3 regions of the Streptomyces sp. NPDC085481 genome follow, and region 3 is predicted to be linked to each of the others. Evidence: riboswitches for the same ligand, from Rfam matches in the RefSeq annotation. Region 3 holds a riboswitch; each other region holds the start of a gene.
The links. A riboswitch is a leader RNA that binds a small molecule or an ion and turns the genes downstream of it on or off. The one in region 3 is predicted to bind cyclic di-AMP.

Region 1 (7,161 bases), on a different contig from region 3:
CGCGCAGCCGCTCCGGGGAGATGTTGGAGGCAGCGATGGCCCGGACCTTGCCGTCCTTCACCAGCTGGTCGAGCGCGACGACGATCTCCTCGACCGGCACGGACTCGTCGTCGAAGTGCGTGTAGTAGAGGTCGATGTGGTCGGTGCCGAGGCGGCGCAGCGACTCCTCCGCGGCTGCCTTGATGGTCGTGGCGCTCAGCCCCTTGTACCGGGGGTGGGCGCCGACCTTGGTGGCGACGAGGATGTCGGAGCGGTTGCCGCGGGAGGCGAGCCAGCGGCCGATGACGGTCTCGGACTCGCCGCCCTGGTTGCCCTCGACCCAGGAGGAGTAGGTGTCGGCGGTGTCGACGAAGTTGCCGCCGGCAGCGGCGTAGGCGTCGAGGACGGCGAAGGACTGCGCCTCGTCGGCGGTCCAGCCGAAGACGTTGCCACCGAGGGCGAGCGGGAAGACGTGCAGGTCGGAGGCGCCCAGCTTGCGGAGAGAGGTCATGGGAGGGACCAACCTCCACGCCGCCCCGCCTATTCCGGCCGCGGGGGACGACCCCCCGCGACGCGGAATCAGACGCTCAGGCCCTTGGACCCCAGCCAGTCCGCCGGGTCGATGCCCGAGCCGCCGGGGGTGTGGACCTCCAGGTGGAGGTGGGGGCCGGTGACGTTGCCGGTGGCGCCGACGCGGCCGATGGTGTCGCCGGTGCCGACCGACTGGCCCACGCCGACCGTCATCGAGGACAGGTGGCAGTACCAGACCTCGGTGCCGTCCTCGAGCTCCAGGACGATGCGGTAGCCGTACGCGCCGGACCAGCCCGCCGACTTCACGGTGGCGCCGTGGACCGCCTTGACCGGGGTGCCGGTGGGGGCGGCGAAGTCCAGGCCGGTGTGGTGGCCGGAGGACCACATGGAGCCGGCCTCGCCGTAGGTCGAGGTGATCGTGTACGAGGAGGTGGGCAGCGAGTAGCCGGCGGCGAGCTTGGCCAGGCGCTCGGCCTCGGCCTTCGCCGCCGCCTCCGCCTCGGCCTTCTTCTTCGCCTCCGCGGCCGCCTTCGCCGCCGCTTCGGCCTTGGCCTCGGCCTCCGCCGCCGCCTTCTCGGCGGCCGCCTTCTGCGCCGCCTCCTTCTCCGCCGTGTCCGCGGCGGCCTGCTGCTGCTCGGCCTGCTGGAGGATGCGGGCGCGCAGCGCCTCGCCGGCGTCGGTCCGGGTCTGCTCCTGCGTGCCGGCCTGCGCGGCGTCGCCGCCGGCCGGGGCGTCCGCGGGGACGGCGTAGGTGAGCGCGGTGAGCGGCTGCGGGTTGTTCTTCGCCGCGTCGCCCTTCGCGGCGGCGCCGTCCTCGTGACCGGAGCCGATCAGCTCGCCGACGCCCGGCAGTTCGGAGGCGTCCGGGAGGTCGAGGTCCGGCAGGGCTATCGAGACGGGGGGCTTCTCCTGGGCGGTGGCCAGGCCGCCCGCGCCGACGGCGGCGATGACGCCGACACCGAGGACGGTGGAGGAACGCGCGAAGTTGGAGCGCTGCTTGACGACCCGGTGACGGCCGCCGGAGCGGCTCTGGGCCCGCAGGGTGTCCTCGGTGGGGTTCCACTCCTCCCCGTCCGCGCCCGTGGCGCCGGGGGCGCCGAAGTAGTCGAAGGAGGCTTGGGGACCGGGGGTGTTGGACGCCACGAAGGCGCTCTCCTTTCCTTCCTTCTCGCCTACCGGGTTAGCTGACGGGTTCGGAGCAGGAAGGTCTCCTACGGGTGGGTCGCACGGGTGCGACGTTGCCCGATTCACCCCAAGTGGTGGTTCCCCGGTTCCCTTTCGGGATTCGGCGCGCGCGCACGGTGCCGTCTCTTGCGACGGCTGGGACGACCGCGCTGCGTTATCGAACGTTAATAGACACGGCCACCCGATTCCAAGCTGTCCCGAGTGATCATTCACTGAATTGGGAGAAAATGGTCCGACTTGACCCCCCTTCAGAAAAGGGTCAGGGGCAAACCCCCGATCTGACGTTACGTCAATTGTTATCGGAGCGACACCCTTCGACTACGTCACGTCACCGCCCTCGGACCTCACCACCCGCACGTCACCACCCGCACGTCACCGCCCCCCGGCGGGCGGCACCATCGGCATCGTCCGCCGCCGCACGGGCTGCCCCACCGCCGGACGGCTCACCGCGAGCAGCGCCATGTCGTCCGTCGCACCCCCGCCCGTGTGCCGGCGCACATCCGCCACCAACGCGTCGAGCAGCTCCTCGGGCCCCGGGAAGATCCGCCCCGCGAGCCGCGCCGCCGGATCGTAGAAGACCCCCCGCGCGTCCCGCGCCTCCGAGAGCCCGTCCGTGTAGAACAGCAGCGTCGCGCCCGGCGGGTACGCGGCCTCGTCGGCCCGGTCCGGCCACACCGCCAGCTCCCCCATCCCCAGCGGCAGCGCCGCCTCGCTCGGCCGCAGCTGCGCCAGGGCCCCGTCCCCGTACAGCAGCAGCGGCTCCGGATGCCCGCGGTTGACCACCCGTACGGACCCGTCGCCGCGCGGGATCTCGGCGAGCACGGCCGTGGTGAACCCCTCGAACGCGTCCAGATCGTCCCGCCGGGTGCCCTCGCGGGCCAGCGCCCGCTCGAGCCGCTGCGCCACGCCCTCCAGCGTCGGCTCCTGCTCGGCCGCCTCACGGAAGGCGCCGATGACCACCGCCACCGCCTCCACCGCCTCAAGACCCTTGCCGCGGACGTCGCCGACCACGAGCCGCACCCCGTGCGGGGTGTCCTGCACCGCGAACAGGTCGCCGCCGATGAACGCGTCGGCCTGCGCCGCCTCGTACCGCGCCGCGATCTGGAGCCCGCCGATCCGCTCCGCGGGCGCCGGGAGCACCGCCTTCTGCGCCGTCGCCGCGATCACCCGCGCCGACGCGAGCCGCTCGCCACTGCGCCGCACCACCCGGTTGATCAGCAGCGCGAGGGCCGAGACCGTGACGACGGTCAGGGTCTCGGTGAGCGCCGGGATCTCGTCGGCCGTTCCGTTGTAGACGTGCAGACCGACGCTGGCGAGGATGGCGGCGATGCCGGTGAGCAGCGTCGTCAGGGTGGAGAAGAACGGGGCCGCGATCAGCGGGGCCGCCGAGAACATCGGCGCCGCCGTGTACGTGGCCGGGGTCGCCAGGTCGAAGACGATCCCGCCCACGATCACCAGCGGGGGCAGCGCGCGCAGGAAGCGCCGGGCGACCGGGTACGGGCCCCGGCCCTCGCCGCCGGGCCCGCGCCGCACCGCTGCTCGCGCCACCTGTGCTCTCCCGCCTGGACGTGCCCGGCCGCGGACCGGCCCGCACCCCCCTCAGGGTGGGGTCAGGCCGGGCGGGACGGCGACTCCTCCTCGGCCGGTTGGCGTACGGCGAGCCGCCCGCCCCGCGCGAGCGCCGCCATGGCCGCCGCGCACCCGAGGCCGACGGCGCACAGCACCAGCCAGGGCGCCGCCGACCAGCCGGTCACGTCGAGCAGGGCGCCCGTGCCCAGGTTCCCGACGGTGATGCCGATCCCGCAGACCGTGTTGTAGAGCCCGTAGTGGGTGGCGACCCAGCGGCCCTCGGACAGGGCGACGACGGTGTCCATCTCGTACGGGTAGAGGACGGCGTTCGCGACCGCCAGGACCGCCGCGCACAGCAGCAGCCCCGCCAGGGACCGCCCCAGCGCCGCCGGCACCAGGAACGCGGCCCCCATCAGGCCGAGCCCGAGCACCAGGCACCGCTCACGGGAGAGCCGCGCCGAGCACCAGGCGGTGATCCGCAGCTGCCCGGCGAGCGCCACCAGCGCCGACACCACGAACAGGGCCGTCGTCGCCGCCGTGCCGTCCGCGGCCAGCGGCAGCGCCAGGTAGACCTGGAAGGACAGCACGTACGAGCCGGTCATCGCCAGCGAGAACAGCCAGAAGACCCGGTTCGCGAGCACCGTGCGGAACTGCCCCCGCTCCCCTGCCTCCCGGGTCGCCCCGGCGGCCCGCCGCACCGGCAGATGCCGCAGCTGTACGAGGGTGAGCGCGGCGAACAGCACCGCCGCCACCACGCACGTCAGCCGGAACGACACCCCGGTCAGCGCCACCCCCACCAGCGGCCCCAGCAGGATCCCCGCCTGGTAGTACGTGTTGAACAGCGCGAACGCCTCCACGCGCCGCTCCCCAGCCTCGGCCGCCAGACAGGCCCGCACGGCCGGGTTGAACAGCGCCCCCGCCAGGCCCGTGGCGAGCGAGGCGGCGATCAGCATCGGCAGCGACTGGGCGAAGGCGAGCGCCCCGAAGCCGACGGTCCGCAGCGCGCACCCGGCCACGATCAGCGGCTTGAAGCCCAGCCGGTCGGCGAGCGCCCCGCCGACCAGGAACATGCCCTGCTGGGAGAGGTTCCGGGCGCCGAGGACGAGCCCGACAGCCCAGGCCGCCATGCCGAGCCCGTCGGCCAGATGGGCGGCCAGGTACGGCATCAGCATGTAGAAGCCGAGGTTGATGGTGAGCTGGTTCAGGAAGAGCAGCCGTACGGCCGGGTCGAAGCCGCGGCTCCGCTTCCAGATGCCTCCCTTGGAGGCCGTCACCGTGGTCACTTCGCCCTCTCCATCGCCCGGCGGGTCCAGCCGCTGACGGTGTCCTCGGAGACGTACGCCGCGGGCTCCTCGCGCACGGGGCCGTCGAGCAGCCCGTGCGCGGCGCAGAACTCGTCGTTGAAGACGGTGTCGAAGTAGCGGTGCGGCCCGTCGGGGAAGACGGCCGCGATCCGGGTGCCGCGCGGCCGGGTGCGGGCCAGCCAGCCGGCGACGAGCGCGACCGCGCCGACGCTCCAGCCGCCGGTCGCGAACTGCCGGGCCGCGAGGCGGCGGGCCGCCCGTACCGCGTCGGCCGGACCCACCCAGTGGATCTCGTCGAAGGCGCCGTGGTCGACGTTGCCCGGGTGGATGGAGGAGCCGAGCCCGCGCATCAGGCGCTCGCCGGCCGGGAGGCCGAAGACGGTGGAGCCGACCGAGTCGACCCCGACGAGTTCGAGGGCGGGGCTGGTGCCGGCGCGCAGCGCGCGGGCGATACCGGCCGAGTGGCCGCCGGTGCCGACCGCGCAGACCAGCACGTCGATCCGGTCCAGCTGTCCGGAGAGCTCGGCGGCGAGCCCGCCGTACGCCTGCGGGTTGTCGGGGTTCCCGTACTGGTTGGGCCACCAGGCCCCGTCCAGGGCGAGCAGCAGCTCGGCGACCCGGTCCATGCGTGCCTGCTGCCAGCCGCCGTGCGGGCTCGGCTCGGGTACGACGTGGACCTGGGCGCCGTGCGCGGTGAGCATCCGCTCGACGATCGGTTCGAGGCCCGGATCGGTGACGACATGGACGGGGTGGCCGTGCAGGATCCCGGCGAGCGCGAGCCCGAGGCCGAGGGTGCCGGAGGTCGACTCGACGATCGGGGCGCCCGGCCGCAGCTCACCGCGGCGGCGGGCCTGCTCGACCATGTGGAGGGCGGCACGGTCCTTGATGCCGCCGAAGTTGAAGCCTTCGAGCTTGGCCCAGTAGCCGTCGTCCATCCAGAGCACGGGGGTGTTGCCGACGGTCTGTCCGGAGACGGAGAGGAGATGGGCGGGGTGCGTCATGGGGGTGCGTCCCTAGGGGGTGAGGTGCGCATGCGCGGCCGGCGCATGCGGACGTGCGGAAGGGGCCGGGGTCGTCGTGTGCTCGACCCGGCTCAGTTCCGGTCCACTCCGAGGGCGATCAGCAGCCGGCCCGGCGCGGGGCCGGGGCCCGCCCGGCCGCGGACGCAGCGCGTGTGCGGGGCCTCGGGGAACACCTCGTCGTACGCGAGGAGGACGGCGCCCCCGGCCGACGGGGCCGAGAGCTGCGTGCCCGCGGACTGCACGGGCAGATGGGCGTCGAAGGACCAGCTCTCCCCCGGCCGCTCGCAGCCGTGCGGCAGCGCGGGGGCGGAGGCGGTGATCCCGGCGGGGCCGCCGGCGAGGGGCACGGAGTGCCCGTGCGCGCCGTGGCAGACGCCCGCGACCAGCGCGACGAGCGCGAACAGCAGCAGGACGGCGGGCGCCCGCCGTCCTGCCTGCCGCAGCCCCGTCACGCTTCGGTCACTCATGGTGTCCGCGACGCTACGCGGCGCGTGCGCGGGGGTGCAAAGGGACAGGCGCGGTTTTGGCCACCGTTTACTTCGGGACCTTTACTTCGGGACCTTTGCTTCGGGTGTTGCCCCGGGACCCCTGCTTCGGGACCCCTGCTTCGGCCCCTCCGATCCGGCCCCTCCGATCCGGCCCCTCCGATCCGGACCCTCCGATCCGGACCCTCCGATCCGGACCCTTCGAACCGGACCCTCCGAACCGGCCCTCCGAACCGGGCCTCCGAACCGGGCCTCCGAACCGGGCCCGCCAATCCGGGCCCCTGCCCCAGGGCCTTGCCTCGCGAGCTACAGGTTGCGCTCGGCGAAGACGGTCATCGCGTCGCGCACCAGCACGGCCGCCCCCTCCCCGTGCTGGTCGTAGTTCTTGGCGAAGCGCGGGTCGTCGACGTACATCTGCCCGAGCCCGATCACGTACTCCTTGGTCGGCGTCGAGGTGGTGGACAGCCACGCGTACTGCCGCCGGGCGATCGCCTGCACCTCGTCGCTGTCGGGCCCGAGTCCCTCGCGGGCGGCCCGCCCGAAGTCGCGGGCGATGCCGGCCTGCTCCGCCATGAACGCCTTCTTCTCGGCGTCGCTCAGCGAACGCCACCAGCGGTCGCCCTCCTGGTAGGCGTCGCGGCCCCAGCGCTCGGTGACCTCCTCCTCGTACTTCGTGTGGTCGAAACCGTCGAACATCTCGTCGGCCATCAGTTCTTCTCCTCTCTCGGTCTTGTGGAGAGTGGTCCGCACGGCCTCGATCTGCCGCCCGATGCGCTCGCGCTCCTGTTCCAGGAGGGCCAGATGCGTGCGCAGGGCGGCCGACGTGTCCCGCTGGCCTTCGAGGACCTCGGCGATGGCGGGCAGGGAGAGCCCGAGCTCGCGCAGCAGCAGGATCCGCTGTAGCCGCACGAGTGCCGCCTGGTCGTAGTACCGGTAACCGTTCGCGCCGATCCGGCTCGGCTCCAGCAGCCCCAGCTCGCCGTAGTGGCGCAGCGTGCGGCTGGTGGTGCCGGCCTTTCTGGCGATCTCCTGGATCGACCACTCCATACCGAGAACGCTAAATCTTGACGTTGCGTAAAGGTCAAG
Region 2 (7,161 bases), on a different contig from region 3:
CGGAAAACGGTGCCGCGCCGGACGGCGGCGGCCCACGGGGTCGAACCCACCGTCACCCCGCCCCCGCGGCCGCCTTCACCGCCGAGCAGATACGCGCCACGTCCGCGTCCCCGGTGACGAACGGCGGCATCGTGTAGATCAGGTCCCGGAACGGCCTGACCCAGACCCCCGCGCGGACCGCGGCCCGCGTGGCGGCCGCCATGTCGACCTCGTGGTCGAGCTGGACGACCCCGATCGCGCCGAGCACCCGGACGTCGCGGACACCAGGGACCGCGGACACGGGTGCGAGCCCCTCGCGGAGTCCGGCCTCGATGCGCTTGACCTCGACCTGCCAGTCCTGCCCGAGCAGCAGATCGATCGAGGCGAGCGCGACCGAGCAGGCGAGCGGGTTGCCCATGAACGTCGGGCCATGGGCGAGGACGGGGACCTCGCCCTGCGAGATCCCGTCCGCCACCCGCCCGGAGCACAGCGTCGCCGCCAGCGACAGGTAGCCTCCGGTCAGGGCCTTCCCCACGCACATCACATCGGGCGAGACCCCGGCGTGGTCGGCGGCGAACAACGCCCCCGTACGCCCGAACCCGGTGGCGATCTCGTCGAAGACGAGCAGCACGTCGTGCGCGTCGCACGCCTCCCGCAGCACCCGCAGGTACTCGGGCGAGTGGAAGCGCATACCGCCCGCGCCCTGCACCACCGGCTCCACGATCACCGCGGCCAGCTCGTCCGCGTGCCGGCCGATGGTCTCGCGCAGCAGCTCGGCGTACGACTCCTCGTACGCGACCGGCGGCGCGTCCACGAAGACCTGCCGCTGCAGGACCCCGGACCACAACTGGTGCATCCCGCCGTCGGGGTCGCACACCGACATCGGCTGCCAGGTGTCCCCGTGGTAGCCGCCCCGCCAGGTGAGCAGCCGGTGCTTGCCGGGCCGGCCGACCGAGCGCCAGTACTGCAGGCACATCTTGGCGGCGACCTCGACGGCGACGGACCCGGAGTCGCTGAGGAAGACGTGCCGGAGCGGCTCGGGCGTGATCTCCACGAGCCGCGCGGCGAGCCGGACGGCGGGCTCGTGGGTGAGCCCGCCGAACATCACATGGCTCATCCGGTCGAGCTGGCCGCGCGCCGCCTCGTTGAGCACCGGGTGGTTGTAGCCGTGGATGGCCGACCACCAGGAGGACATGCCGTCGACCAACTCGTCCTGCCCGTCGACCGACTCGGCCAGCCGGAGCCGTACCCCGGACGCGGACGCGACGACCAGCGGATCGACACGGCCCGGCATGGGCCCGTACGGGTGCCAGACGTGCGCCCGGTCCAGGGCGAGGAGCTCGTCGTTACGCATTCGGCGCGAGATCCGTCCCGGCGCCCCGGCGGCGCACTGCCACGAGGTCCGTACGGGCGTCCGCGGTCGCCGCGGGCACCTCCGCGGCGGCACCGCCACAAGGCCCGCACCCGCCACCGGCCTCGGCATGCGACCCGCACCCGCCACCGGCGCCCGCGTGCGACCCGCACCCGCCACCGGCCTCGGCAGGCGACCCGCATCCGCCACCGGCCGCGGCGAGCGCGTCGGCCCGGTGCGCGGGCAGCGTGGTCGTCCCCGCCCCCTCCACCTCGAAGCCCGCGTCCGCGATCATCTCCAGGTCGGCGTGCCCGGCCTGCCCCTCGCTGGTGAGGTAGTCGCCGAGGAAGATCGAGTTGGCGATGTGCAGCGCGAGCGGCTGCATCGTGCGCAGGTGGACCTCACGCCCGCCCGCGATGCGGACCTCGACGTCCGGGCAGACGAACCGCACCATCGCGAGGATCCGCAGGCAGCGCTGCGGGGTGAGGTTCCACTCCTTCGCGAGCGGCGTGCCCTCGAAGGGGATCAGGAAGTTCACCGGCACGGAGTCCGAGTCGAGCTCGCGCAGCGCGTAGACGACGTCGACGAGGTCCTCGTCGCTCTCGCCCATGCCGGCGATGAGACCCGAGCAGGCCGACAGACCGGCGGCGTGCGCCTTCTGCACGGTGTCCACCCGGTCCTGGTACGTGTGGGTGGTGGTGATCTCGCCGTACGTCCCCTCGGACGTGTTCAGGTTGTGGTTGTACGCGTCGGCGCCGGCCGCCCGCAGCCGCTCGGCCTGGCCGTCGGAGAGCAGACCGAGACAGGCGCAGACCTCCACGCCCTCGTTCTGCTCCTTGATGGCCTCGATGGTCTTGCCGACCCGGTCGACGTCCCGGTCCGTCGGACCCCGGCCGCTCGCCACCAGGCAGACCCGCTTCGCGCCGCCCGCGACGCCGGCGGCGGCCGCGGCGGAGGCCTCGTCCGGCTTGAGCCAGGTGTACTTGAGGATCCCGGCGGTCGAACCGAGCCGCTGCGAACAGTACGAGCAGTCCTCGGGGCACAGGCCCGACTTCAGATTGACCAGGTAGTTCAGCTTCACCCGCCGTCCGAACCACTGACGGCGGACCTTGCCGGCCGCAGCCACCACATCGAGCAGGTCGTCGTCGGAGGTCGCCAGCACGGCGAGCGCTTCTTCACGGGTCGGCGACTCGCGCCGCAGCCCCTTCTCCACCAGCGTGTTCAGCAGGTCCATAAGCGCTGATCCTCGCCTACCGCACACCCCGCGGCCAAGGAGGATCCGAACAAACGACGCCATTGGAGGTGTGTGTATGGCCACACCCTGACCTCGGCCCGGGCCGGTTAGGGTCTGTGCGCTGCCTACAAAAGGATCTGCCATGCCGTCGTACGCCGAGGACCTGCCGGGGGACCTGCACGAGGACCCGTACGGGGACCCGCAGGACAGGACGGCGGGGCCGGACCCGCGCCGGGCCGCGTTCGGCTGGACCGAGGCCGCCGCACGGCAGCGCGCGGCGGCGGGCCTCGTGCGGACGCTGCGGCCCCGGACGGCCGAGTCCGGCCTGCTCGACCTCGCGGGCAACGACTACCTCGGACTCACCCGCCGCCCGGAGATCACCGAGGCGGCGGCCGAAGCGGCGCGGCGCTGGGGCGCGGGCTCCACCGGATCGCGGCTCGTCACCGGCTCGACCCGGCTGCACGCCCGGCTGGAGAGCGAACTCGCCGCGTTCTGCGGCTTCGAGGCCGCCCTGGTCTTCTCCTCCGGCTACACGGCGAACCTGGCCGCGCTGACCGCGCTCTCGGCCCGGGACGGGCTGATCGTCTCCGACGCCGGCAACCACGCCTCCATCGTGGACGGCTGTCGGCTCGCGCGCGCCGAGACGGCCGTGGTGCCGCACGCCGACCCCGAGGCCGTCGCCAAGACCCTCTCCGCCCACCCGGACCGCCGGGCCCTCGTCGTCAGCGACTCCGTCTTCTCCGTGGACGGCGACCGGGCCCCGCTCACCGCCCTCGCCGAGACCTGCCGGGCGTACGGCGCGGGCCTGGTCGTCGACGACGCCCACGGATTCGGCGTCCTCGGCGACGGCGGACGCGGCGCGCTGCACGAGGCGGGGCTCGCGGGTGACCCGGACGTGGTCGCCACGCTCACCCTGTCCAAGTCCCTCGGCAGCCAGGGCGGCGCGGTCCTCGGCCCGGACCGGGTGATCGAGCACCTGGTCAACGCCGCCCGTACCTTCATCTTCGACACCGGCCTGGCCCCCGCCGCCGCGGGCGGGGCGCTCGCGAGCCTGCGGCTGATCGCCGCCGAGCCGGCGCTCGCCGCCCGGGCCCGTACGGTCGCCACGACCCTCCACCGGCTGCTCACCGAGGCCGGCCTCACCGCCGTACGGCCCGACGCCGCCGTGGTCTCGGTCCGCGCCCCCGGCCCGAGCGAGGCGCTCCGGTGGGCCGCCGACTGCCGTGAACTCGGCCTCGGCGTCGGCTGCTTCCGCCCCCCGTCGGTCCCCGACGGCGTCTCGAGGCTCCGCCTGACCGCCCGCGCCGACCTGACGGACGCGCAGATCGAGCAGGCCGTGGCGACGATCGTGCGGACGGCGCCGGAGGGCGCGGCCTGACTGTCAGTGGTGCTCGCTAAGTTGAGGGCATGAGTTCTTCGCTGAGCGTGTACCTGCTCGACCCCAAGGCCGCCCACGACCTCGTCGGTTCGCGCGACGACCAGCTGCTCCAGGTCATCCGCGACTCCTTCGCCGCCGACCTCGCCTCGGCCGACGACTGGTTCTCCTCGGAGATCGCGGACGGCGCGCCCACGGCGTACGAGGCGCTGCGCGCGGTGGTGTACGGCGGCCCGTTCGACGCGCAGCGTCAGTACGCCTTCCAGTACGGCTACGCCTACAAGCGGCTGTGCTCGCTGACCGGGTCCTTCCTGGACAACTCGTGCTTCTCGCCGTTCCGCGGGGACTGGCTGGAGATGGTGGACGAGGGGCTGCGGGCGCTGCGGATCACGGCGGTGTCGGTGGCGGAGTTCGGCTACTACGGGGGCATGCCCGACGTGGTGCCGACCTACGACCTGCCGCGCTGCGGCGAGTGGACGCACGAGCAGTGCCTGGCGGCGCTCGAGCAGTTCGAGCAGACCAAGAAGGACGGCCACGCACCGCCGCTCGACTCCGAGGTCGTGGACGCCGTCATGGACGTCATGGGCTGGCTGCGGCACGTGGAGTCGCGCCCCGGGTTCGGGGTCGTCGGCTTCGTGTCGTAAGGCGCCTCGCAAGGCGCCTCGGAAGCCGTTTCGTAAGGCGCCTTGCCAGGGCCGATCCGGTCGCCCGTAGCGGAGTTCACCGCTTCGGGCGACAGATATCCGGATATCTTGGTGGATCGCTGCCCACGGCGGCAGCATCGGTGGCACTCTGACGCGAAGCGCAATCCGGGGCCGGGCCCCGGTGGGAAAGGGACAGCGTCGCGATGGCAGACCACCAGGAAGCAACACTCACGCTGCCGAGCGATCCCGCCTCGGTCTCCGCCGCCCGGAGATACGTCGCCGACGTCCTCGTCTCCTGGGGGCTCGAGGGCGACACCGACACCGCGGACGCGGTCCGACTGATCGTCTCCGAACTGGCGACCAACGCCGTCCAGCACACCTTCGGCCAGTCTCCCACCTTCACGGTCGACATCCGCCTGGAGTGCGACGCACTGCTCCACATCGGCGTCACGGACAGCCACCCCCGCTGGCCGCAGCGCCTCCCGGCCGCGGTCCAGCAGGACAACGGCCGCGGCATGGTCATCATCCGCTCCCTGACGGCCGGGGCGGGCGGCCGGCTCGCGGTCACGCCCACGGCGGAGGGCGGCAAGACGGTCTGGATCAACCTGCCCTGGACGGCCGTGCTCCCCGGCTGAGCGGGCCCGGCCGAGCGGGCGGCGGGAGGAGGGGGCCGGCGGCGCCACCGGGCGCCCCCTCCCGCACCGTGCGTCAGCGGGACGGCGGATCAGCGGGACGGCGAATCAGCGGACCCGGCCGTAAGAGACCTTCGAGCTCCAGATCTTGTCCAGCTTCACCCATGAACCGGTCTTCGGCGAGTGCCAGATCCTGTTGTTACCCGCGTAGATCCCGACGTGGTACACCCTTCCGCCGGAGTGGAAGAAGACCAGGTCCCCCTTCTGCCGGCCGGAAGCCGAGACGTGCCGGGTCTTGTTGTACTGCTGCTGCGCCGTGCGGGGCAGCGACTTGCCCGCCTTCTTGTACGAGTAGACCGTGAGGCCCGAGCAGTCGAAACGGGTCGGGCCGGAGGCGCCGTACTTGTAGGGCGATCCCTTCTTCGAGGCGGCGACGTTCAGCGCCTTGTTGGCGTAGGACGTCGCTGCCTGGGCCTCCGGTGCCGCTCCTGGGGCGAGCAGCGTGCCGCCGACGGCGGCGAGGGTGAGAGCCGAGACGGCTCCGGCCCGGGACAGCAGGGACGGGACATGCATCTGCGCAGTCATGCGCAACCCTTCGTCAGCCGCCTGTGAAGGATGACCTGTCGGGTTCGGGCAGGCGAAGATGCCCGGCCGCGGCTGCGGCTTCACCCCGAGGAACGTCCGCACTGCGCGCACGTCCCGTGTTGCTCGGGTCCTCCACTCCTGCCGATCCACTCCTGTCGACCAGACGTCCGGAACGGCGGCAGGACTCGGCGTCCGCCCGGACCGCCCCGCCTCGGGTGGCGGGGGCTTGTCGTCGACAGGGATCTTGACTCACACCATGGGCGAAATCCGAGTTGAAACGGCGATATGTGAGGCTCCTCACGACTGATCCATACGGGTGGACAGTCGGCTTTCTCGATCTTCAGAGGTTTGCCCGACGAGCTCCGTACCAGGCGTGGAACGCCCCATTCCGCCAGATGCGTACACCTGTTGCGCAACTTGCCTGAGCCCTCTGTCGATGCATCGAATACGCCGAACGGGGGAGCGATTCTGCGGCCGCGTTGCCCCGGGTGGACCTGGACACGACACGCGCAACTGTCAACTCGCCGACTCCCCGGGCACGGTGACCCGCCCGGCCCTCCGCTCCCCGTCCAACACCCGCAGCGCACGGGCCAATGTCTCCGCGTGGACCTCGCTCTCGCCCCGCATATGCATGAGTGTCAGGGCCTCGCGCAGGGCCGTCGCCCGCCCCACCAGCGCTTGGGCGGCCCGAAGTGCCCCATAGGTATGCGAGGACCTGGATGGATTGATTCTGCCCAGGAGGTCGACGACTTCGAGGTAGGCGTCGACGAACTCACCCTCGGCGCGCGTCAGCGCGGGCAGCTGCGGCAGCTCCGGGACCACGGCGGGCTCACTCCTCCCCGGTACCGGTGGACGCGTGGCGGGTCTTCAGGACGTGGTCCACCAGGCCGTAGGCGCGGGCGGCGGCCGCGTCGAGCACCGTGGTCCGGTCGATGTCGGCGTCGGTCCGCTCGGGGCTCTGCCCGGTGTGCTCGGCGAGCAGCCTGACCACCAGCTCGCGCTGGCGCAGCAATTCCCGGGCCTGGATGTCCAGATCGCTCGGCTGGCCCTGCAACGGCTCGTCGAGCGTGGGCTGCTGAAGCACGATCCGGGCCCCGGGCAGCGCGAGTCGCCGGCCCGGCGAGCCGGCCGCGAGCAGCACCGCGGCGGGGCCGACGGCCTGGCCGAGGCAGGTGGTCTCCACATCGCAGGAGACCGTGCGGATCGTGTCGTGGATCGAGGTCATGGCGCTGATCGAACCCCCGGGGGAGTTGATGTAGAGGCTGATCAGCTGCTCGGGCGAGGCGTAGTCGAGGTGCAGGAGCTGGGCGATGACGTCATTGGCCGCGGTCTCGTCGATCGGCGTGCCCAGAAAGACGATC
Region 3 (7,161 bases):
GCACTCCGGGGTCGACCGGGTTCGCCGGAAGCGGCGTCTCCTGCCGCGTGCCGGGGGCGAGGGGGCGGTGCCGGGGGGAGCGGGCGGTGGCCCCTTCCGTCGCGTCGATCCGCCGGCCGCCGGCCGTCACGCGCAGCTCCGAGCCCTTCTCGATCCGGACGTCGCCCAGGGGCAACCGGAAGGAGCGGCCGTCCTGTTGGGCCACCGGATGGCCGAGCAGCCGGTCGCCGTCACGGAATTCGACCCGGGCGTCGCCCATGGGCACGGGGTCGGACGACGTCCAGACCAACTGCCTGCCGGCACCGGTTCCGATGACCCGCCAGCCCTCGGGGAGCCCGGTGTTCCCGAGCCGGCTTCCGGGGGAGGCCGTCGACGGCGATTCCGGTGACGGCTGTGACGGCTGCGACGGCTGCGCGTAGGCCAGTGCGGGGGACGCGGTGGCCAGTGCGAGTAACGCCGCGGCGGTGGTGACGCCGCGTGTGACACGTATCAAAACGGTCTTCCTCTCTCTCGCTTCGGGAGGACGGAGACCGCTGCGTCCGGGTTGCCTCATCCGGCGCGAACAATGCGACAGCGGATTGCTAAATGCGGATAAAGGTAAGGATGTCCGCTTCATCACCTTCGAGGGGGAAATTCAAAGAAAAGGCATTAGGTTCCCGGAATCAGTGATGTGAGTCACGGCGGAACGGGCCCGGTCGGCGCCGGCGCGACACCAAGTGTGCAGTGGCGGAGAAGAGTTGGCGGTCGCGGTGAAAGGTCAAAGGAAAGATCCTTTCCCTTTCTGTCGGAGATCAATTCGCGTTCATGAATTCCGACCTTGTTCTCGATGTTTGTTTTCGCTTACGGTCACCCCGTCATCCGGACGGAACGCCGAATCCTGCCGCCGCCCGGAAAACCGCACTCACCACACTTCCGGCAGGAGCGGGGGACCCAGGTTCGCCGCCGTCCCGGTCTCCGGGGCGACTCGGGGTGAAGCCGCGCACCGCGGCCGGGCATCTCCTGCCCGAACCCGACAGCTCACCTCGCAGGCGAAGGAGAGGAACTCGCCATGCGTGGAAACGGGAAGCACCGCCGCCCCAAGAACGCCCCGCTCGCTCGCGGCCTGGCCGCCGTCGGCATCACCGGCAGCGCCGCACTCGCCCTGCCGCTGATCGCCTCGACCAGCGCTGGTGCGGCCACCCCGCAGGAAATTCACTCCGTCGCAGTCGAAAAGGCGACGGTCGTCACGGCGGCAAAGAAGGCCGGCCTGGTGCGCTATTCCGTGGTCGCCGGCGACTCACTTTCCAAGATCGCCCAGAAGCACTCCGTGAGCGGCGGCTGGAAGAAGCTCTACAAGGACAACCGCGCCGCCGTGGGTGCCGACCCCGGTCTCATCCGCCCCGGTCTGAAGCTCACGATCGACACCAGGGCCGCCTCGCGTCCGGCAGCCGCGGGTGCCGCGGCGGCCGCCCGCCCGGCCGCGTCGGTCAAGGCCGCGTCGGTCAAGGCCGCGTCGGTCAAGCCGGCGGCCGTCCAGGCGACCGCGGCCCAGGCCGCCGCTCCGGCGAAGGCCTCATACCCGGACAATCTGGACGGATGGATCCGCGAGTCCCTCGACATCATGGCCCAGTACGGCATCCCGGGCTCGTACGACGGCATCCACCGCAACATCATGCGCGAGTCCTCGGGCAACCCGCTGGCCATCAACAACTGGGACTCCAACGCCGTCGCCGGCACCCCCTCCAAGGGCCTCCTCCAGGTGATCGACCCCACCTTCCAGGCCTACCACGTCACCGGCACCGCCAACGACCCCTACGACCCGGTCGCGAACATCACCGCCGCCTGCAACTACGCGGCCGACCGCTACGGCTCGATCGACAACGTCAACGGCGCCTACTGAGCCGGGAGCCGCCGTAGTGCCTCCACCTGACCGACGGCCCGGCTTCCGGGCACCATGGGACAGGAGAGGAGTCGCGACGATGGCTGAGCGCACGGTGGAGACGGGCGGCATCACGCTGTGCACCGAGTCCTTCGGTGACCGGTCGGATCCGCCCGTCCTGCTCATCGCGGGCCTCGGCGCGTCGATGCTCTGGTGGGAGGACGGCTTCTGCCGGATGCTCGCCGAGGGCGGCCGCTTCGTGATCCGTTACGACCACCGCGACACCGGCCGGTCGGTCACCTACCAACCGGGCCGTCCCGGATACACCGGCGCGGACCTGGTCGGTGACGCCGCCCGCGTGCTCGACGCCTACGAGATCCCGGCCGCGCACGTCGTGGGCGTCTCGGCCGGCGGGGCGCTCGCGCAGCTGCTCGCGCTGGACCACGCCGGTCGCGTCCTGTCACTCGTCCTGATCAGCACGTCCTCCGCCGTGCCCGGCGACCGCGCGCTTCCTCCGCCGACCGAGGAGTTCCTGCGCTTCGTCTCGACGGCGCGCGTCGACTGGTCCGACGCCGACTCGGTGATCGACTACACGGTCGCCTACGCGCGCGTGCTCGCGGGAGGCCGCCGCCCGTTCGACGAGACCGCCGCCCGTGGCCTGGTCCGCCGCGACGTCGAGCGCGCGCACGACTTCGCGGCGGCCCGCAACCACGACGCGCTCCCGGACGGCGAGCACGCGCCGGGACCCCTCTCCGCGATCGCCGTGCCCACCCTGGTGCTCCACGGGACGGCCGATCCGATGTTCCCGCTCCCGCACGGCGAGGCGCTCGCGGAACGGATCCCCGGGGGACGGCTCGTGGCACTGCCGGACGCCGGTCACGGGGTCGACCGGGCCGACTGGGCGACGGTCGTCCCGGCGATCCTCGCGCACACCGCCTAGGGTCCGCCCCTAGGGCACCGGTACCTCGTCCACGAACGACGTGCCGGCGGTCCGGTACGCGGCGATCTTCGCGGCCACCTGAGCAGGGGTGAGCACCTGGTCCTTGACGTGCAGGACGTAGTCGACCTGCTGGTCGTAGGCGCGCGGGGTGGTGGAGGGCTGGCCGGCGAGGTCGATGAGCCACTGGTTGAAGTTGATCGACATCGGCCGCTCCGGGAGGTAGGCGGCGCCGTGGGTGCCGAAGACCTGGCCGTCGATGGAGTAGGTGATCGCGTCGTCGTCGATGGTCACGACCAGGTCGTGCCAGCCGGCGAAGCTCCGGCGGCTCTCGCTGTGCTGGTTGACCGCCTGCCAGGGGTCGGGGGCGTAGGTCTCCCACGAGGTCGTGTAGAGGATGTTCGCCGGCTCGCCCCAGCCTCCGTTGGGCAGGTACTCGAAGTCGTACTCGGCGTAGTCGTCGGCCATCGGGGCCTTCAGGTCGTTGATCGTGAAGAAGGTCTGCACGACGCGGTCGCCGTCGGGGCCGGACTTCGGGGCGTCGGAGAACCTGACCCGGGCGGCGTACGTGCCGTTCCTGAACTTCATGGACCTGGTGAGGACCTCGGTCTGCCGGGTGGACTCGCCGGTGCCGGCCGTGGAGGTCTCCAGGTTCATCACCGTGCTGCCGCCCTGGGCGCTGAACGTGACCTTGGACGGGTCCCATGTCGCGCCGGGCACGCCCGGGCCGCCGGAGTCGGAGCGGACGCTCCAGCCGTGGGCGGACAGGGCGGGGTCGGTGTGCGAGGTGTAGGTGAAGTCGTCGAACAGGGTCTGGCCGCCGCCGGGCGGGTCGGTCGGGTCCGTGGGCGGGTCGGTGGGCTCGGTCGGGCCGTTGCCCTCGGGCGCCACGCCCCACACGGTGGTGCCGGCGACCTGGGCGGTGACCCTGGTCCAGTCGGCGTAGGCGCTCTGCCCGCCGCCGAAGGAGTAGTCGTCGCCCTGGTTCAGCGGCTGCCAGGTGGCCTGGTGGAAGCGCAGCTGCAGGTCTCCGGTGTCCGCGCCCGGTGCCAGCGATCCCGCGGCGGGGGTGAAGCCGATCTCCAGATACCGGTCGGCCGTGGCGGTGGGCTTGCCGAGCGTCCCGAACGTTCCGGTGACGGCGGAGCACCCCCGTACCGCCCAGGAGCAGGCGAAGCGGTAGGAGGCGCTCGGGGAGTCGGCCTTGAAGTAGTACCGGATCCTGACCTGGCTCAGCTGGACGGTGGACGATCCGGTGTTACGGACCTTGAACCACGGCTCGCTCTGGTCGGCGGTGGCTCCGCCGGCGCTCGTGCGGTACTGGACGGCCAGGCCGTCCGAGGCGGAGACGGAGGCCGAGGCCGTCGCGGTCGTGACGGGAAGCGCGGCCAGCGCGGCACTGCCCAGGACGGCGGTCAGGGCTAGAGCCGCGCGAGTTCGACGGCCGGCGGTACGGGTACGCATGCGTGTTCCTTTCGGTCCGGCAGCACGTGACTTGACCAGTTGTGCGTCAAGGTTTACCAGTTGGCGCGAGATGAACGTGGCATAGACCAATCCAGCCGTCAACCCCTCACATTTCCTGGTTGGTTGAGCCTCGATGCGGCTAGACTGACCTGACCAGTACGCCAGTTGCCCTGACCAGTCGCAGTCCCGACGACGAACGAGAGTCCCGGATGGAGATCGACGCCGCCGCCTCAGGTGCGATGCTCAAGCGCGAGCGGGTCCGTTACGCGATCCTCGAACTCGTCGAGGCGCGGCGGCCCGGCGACGCCATCCCCTCCGAGCGGGTCCTGTGCGCCGAGCTCGGGGTCTCGCGGCCCACCCTGCGCGCCGCCGTCGACGAACTCGTCGTCGCGGGACTGCTCGTACGCGAGCACGGACGGGGCATGTTCGTCGCCGCGGAGAAGATCACGCAGGAGCTGATCTCGGACCGCAACGCCTTCAGCCTCCCGCAGGCGGGCGGCGTGTGGACCAGCAGACTGCTGGAGCTGCGCACCCTGCCGGCGGGCGCCCGGGTGGGCCGCAAGCTGCGGATCTCACCGGCGGCGGAGATCCGCTACATCGCCCGCCTCCGGCTCGTCGACGGCGCGCCCATGGCCATCGAACACCTGCACCTGAGCGCGGACCTGGTGCCCGAACTGACCAGCGACGAACTGGAGCAGGGCGATCTGTACGAGCACCTGCGCGACCGGCACGACGTCCAGGTCAGCGAGGCGGTGCAGTCGATCGAGCCCACCGTGGTGACGCGCGCCGAGGCCGAGCTGCTCGACGTGCCCGAGCTGTCCCCGGCGCTGCTCTTCGAACGGCTCACCACGGACACCCGCAACCGGCCGGTGGAGTACGTGCACTCGCTCTACCGGGGCGACCGCTACCGCATCGTCTCCCGGCTCGCCCTCGGCCCCCGCGCCGAACCCGCCCCCTCGGCGGGCGAAGGTCACCACCCCGGAATTCCCCCGGGCGACTTCAGCAAGGGCGATCCCGTCACTTTCTCCACCCGCGGCGTGGTGCAGCAAGCCCTCTGACCGGCATGGCCCGTCCGCGTTGCGCCCGTCCGCGGCACGGCCCGTCCGCGTCACGGCCGCCCGCGGCACGGCCCGTCCGCTCACAGCCATCCGCTCCGCTGTGCCTGCAAGGCCATCTGGAAGCGGTTCGCCGCGCCGAGCCGGGCCATCAGGATCTGCAGGCGGCGGAACAGCGTACGGCGGCTGATGCCCATCTCGCGGGCGATGACCTCGTCGCTCGCGCCGCCCGCGAGGAGCCACAGCAGGCGCCGGTCGGCGGGGGCCAGGCCGCCCGGCCGGGTGGTGCGGCCGTGAAAGGGGAGGGCGTTCAGCCAGGACTGCTCGAACAGGGCCACGAGCGCGGAGAACAGCCCGCACGGCTGCACCACCAGCATCGTGTTGACCACGTCCACCTCCTTGATCGACAACGACACCAGCGCGTACGCCTCGTCGATGATCAGGAGCTTGACCGGCACCGACGGTAGCACCCTGGCCTGCTCGCCGGCCTCGATGCACGGTTCGATGACGTCCTTCAGGTGCCCCGGGTGCTCCAGGGACTCCCGGGAGTACACGACCCGCTGCGTCACCCCCCGGGCGAGCGTGGCCAGCGCGTCCTCCGTGGCGCCGACCAGGGGGACGTACGGAGGCGACTCGAACTGCCGGATCTGCTCGCGGGCGCTCGCCCAGGCGTGCCGCATCCGGGGGCCGATGGCGTCGCCGGTGACGACCTCGACGAGATGGTCGTTGTACGCGGCGAGCCGGTGGCGCCGGAACGACTCGAACGCGCCCCCCACGGCGATCCGCGACTCCTCCAGCTCCGCCGCGCGGTGCCGGGCCAGGATCTCCAGGCCCGCGGCCGGCGGCACGGGGGCAACCATGTCCGCGTCCTCGTCGGCGGCGCTGGCCAGACCGGCGTCGACGAGCGCGCCGTACGCCGCGGTCAGGTCCGGGCCGGCCAGTCCGGCCGCGGTCCCGATCGCGCCGAGCGGGGCGGGCGATCGGTCGAGGAGTGCCAGATAGACCCGGACCGCCGTCTCATCGATGCCCAGAAGCCGCAGGGCCTCGCCGAGTTTCGCGTTCGTCATACGTCGCATTATCGACGGTCCGCGCAGCGGTGTGGCCGATCAGTGCCACTGACACTTCCGGGCACCTGGTGCCCCGCTCAGGGACTACCGTCCAGAGGCGTCGCCGAGGAACGCCGGCGGCGAATCCACCGGGAAGCACCACCGGAAACCAACGAAACAAGGGGGCACATCGTGGCAAAGGGCCGCAAGAACGGTCTGTACGCAGGCATCTCCGACGAGCTGTCCGCCCTGATGCGCACGGGCTGGGCGGACACCGAGCGGCACGACCTGACGCTCGACGAGCAGGCTCCGTACGCCGCTCTCCGCCGCGCCGCGCTCTCCGCGCGCTTCCCCGGCGAGCGCCTCGTCATCCCCTCGGGGAACCTCAAGGTCCGCTCCAACGACGACACGTACCCCTTCCGGCCGTACTCCGGCTACGTGCACATGACCGGAGACCAGGCCCGCGACGGCGCGCTCGTCCTCGAACCCCGCGCGGACGGCGGCCACGACGCCTACTGCTACCAGCTGCCGCGCGACAGCAGGGACAACGACGAGTTCTGGACCGGTGCCCACGCGGAGCTGTGGATGGGCCGGCGCCGCTCCCTCGCCGAGTCGGCGGCCGTCCTCGGTCTCGCCTGCCGCGACGTCCGCTCCGCAGCGCCCGACCTGGCCGCCGCGGACGTACCCACCCGGATCGTCCGCGGCATCGACCCCTCCCTCGAAGCCGCCGTCACCACCGACGAGGCCCGCGACGACGAACTCGAAGAGGCACTCAGCGACCTCCGCCTCGTCAAGGACGAG

Region 1: it holds a riboswitch for cyclic di-AMP, as region 3 does, so the genes downstream of both, ACIGEZ_RS31790 (M23 family metallopeptidase) here and ACIGEZ_RS29110 (transglycosylase SLT domain-containing protein) in region 3, are expected to answer to the same signal.
Region 2: it holds a riboswitch for cyclic di-AMP, as region 3 does, so the genes downstream of both, ACIGEZ_RS20595 (C40 family peptidase) here and ACIGEZ_RS29110 (transglycosylase SLT domain-containing protein) in region 3, are expected to answer to the same signal.

What each region holds. Positions count from the first base shown of each region.
Region 1 is NZ_JBITTJ010000020.1:84,021-91,181, reverse strand. It holds gene ACIGEZ_RS31795 (aldo/keto reductase) at 1-490, opposite strand, end outside; gene ACIGEZ_RS31790 (M23 family metallopeptidase) at 559-1,653, opposite strand; cyclic di-AMP (ydaO/yuaA leader) riboswitch at 1,665-1,811, opposite strand; gene ACIGEZ_RS31785 (PP2C family protein-serine/threonine phosphatase) at 2,068-3,243, opposite strand; gene ACIGEZ_RS31780 (MFS transporter) at 3,306-4,547, opposite strand; gene ACIGEZ_RS31775 (PLP-dependent cysteine synthase family protein) at 4,544-5,569, opposite strand; gene ACIGEZ_RS31770 (hypothetical protein) at 5,662-6,057, opposite strand; gene ACIGEZ_RS31765 (MerR family transcriptional regulator) at 6,382-7,122, opposite strand.
Region 2 is NZ_JBITTJ010000009.1:163,016-170,176, forward strand. It holds gene ACIGEZ_RS20570 (adenosylmethionine--8-amino-7-oxononanoate transaminase) at 53-1,333, opposite strand; gene bioB (biotin synthase BioB) at 1,326-2,564, opposite strand; gene ACIGEZ_RS20580 (8-amino-7-oxononanoate synthase) at 2,707-3,942, shown strand; gene ACIGEZ_RS20585 (hypothetical protein) at 3,972-4,583, shown strand; gene ACIGEZ_RS20590 (ATP-binding protein) at 4,787-5,218, shown strand; gene ACIGEZ_RS20595 (C40 family peptidase) at 5,324-5,800, opposite strand; cyclic di-AMP (ydaO/yuaA leader) riboswitch at 5,804-6,001, opposite strand; gene ACIGEZ_RS20600 (hypothetical protein) at 6,317-6,622, opposite strand; gene ACIGEZ_RS20605 (ATP-dependent Clp protease proteolytic subunit) at 6,630-7,161, opposite strand, start outside.
Region 3 is NZ_JBITTJ010000016.1:149,687-156,847, forward strand. It holds gene ACIGEZ_RS29105 (alpha/beta hydrolase family protein) at 1-493, opposite strand, end outside; cyclic di-AMP (ydaO/yuaA leader) riboswitch at 893-1,044, shown strand; gene ACIGEZ_RS29110 (transglycosylase SLT domain-containing protein) at 1,049-1,879, shown strand; gene ACIGEZ_RS29115 (alpha/beta fold hydrolase) at 1,959-2,798, shown strand; gene ACIGEZ_RS29120 (cellulose binding domain-containing protein) at 2,808-4,259, opposite strand; gene ACIGEZ_RS29125 (GntR family transcriptional regulator) at 4,469-5,317, shown strand; gene ACIGEZ_RS29130 (LuxR family transcriptional regulator) at 5,398-6,381, opposite strand; gene ACIGEZ_RS29135 (aminopeptidase P family protein) at 6,553-7,161, shown strand, end outside.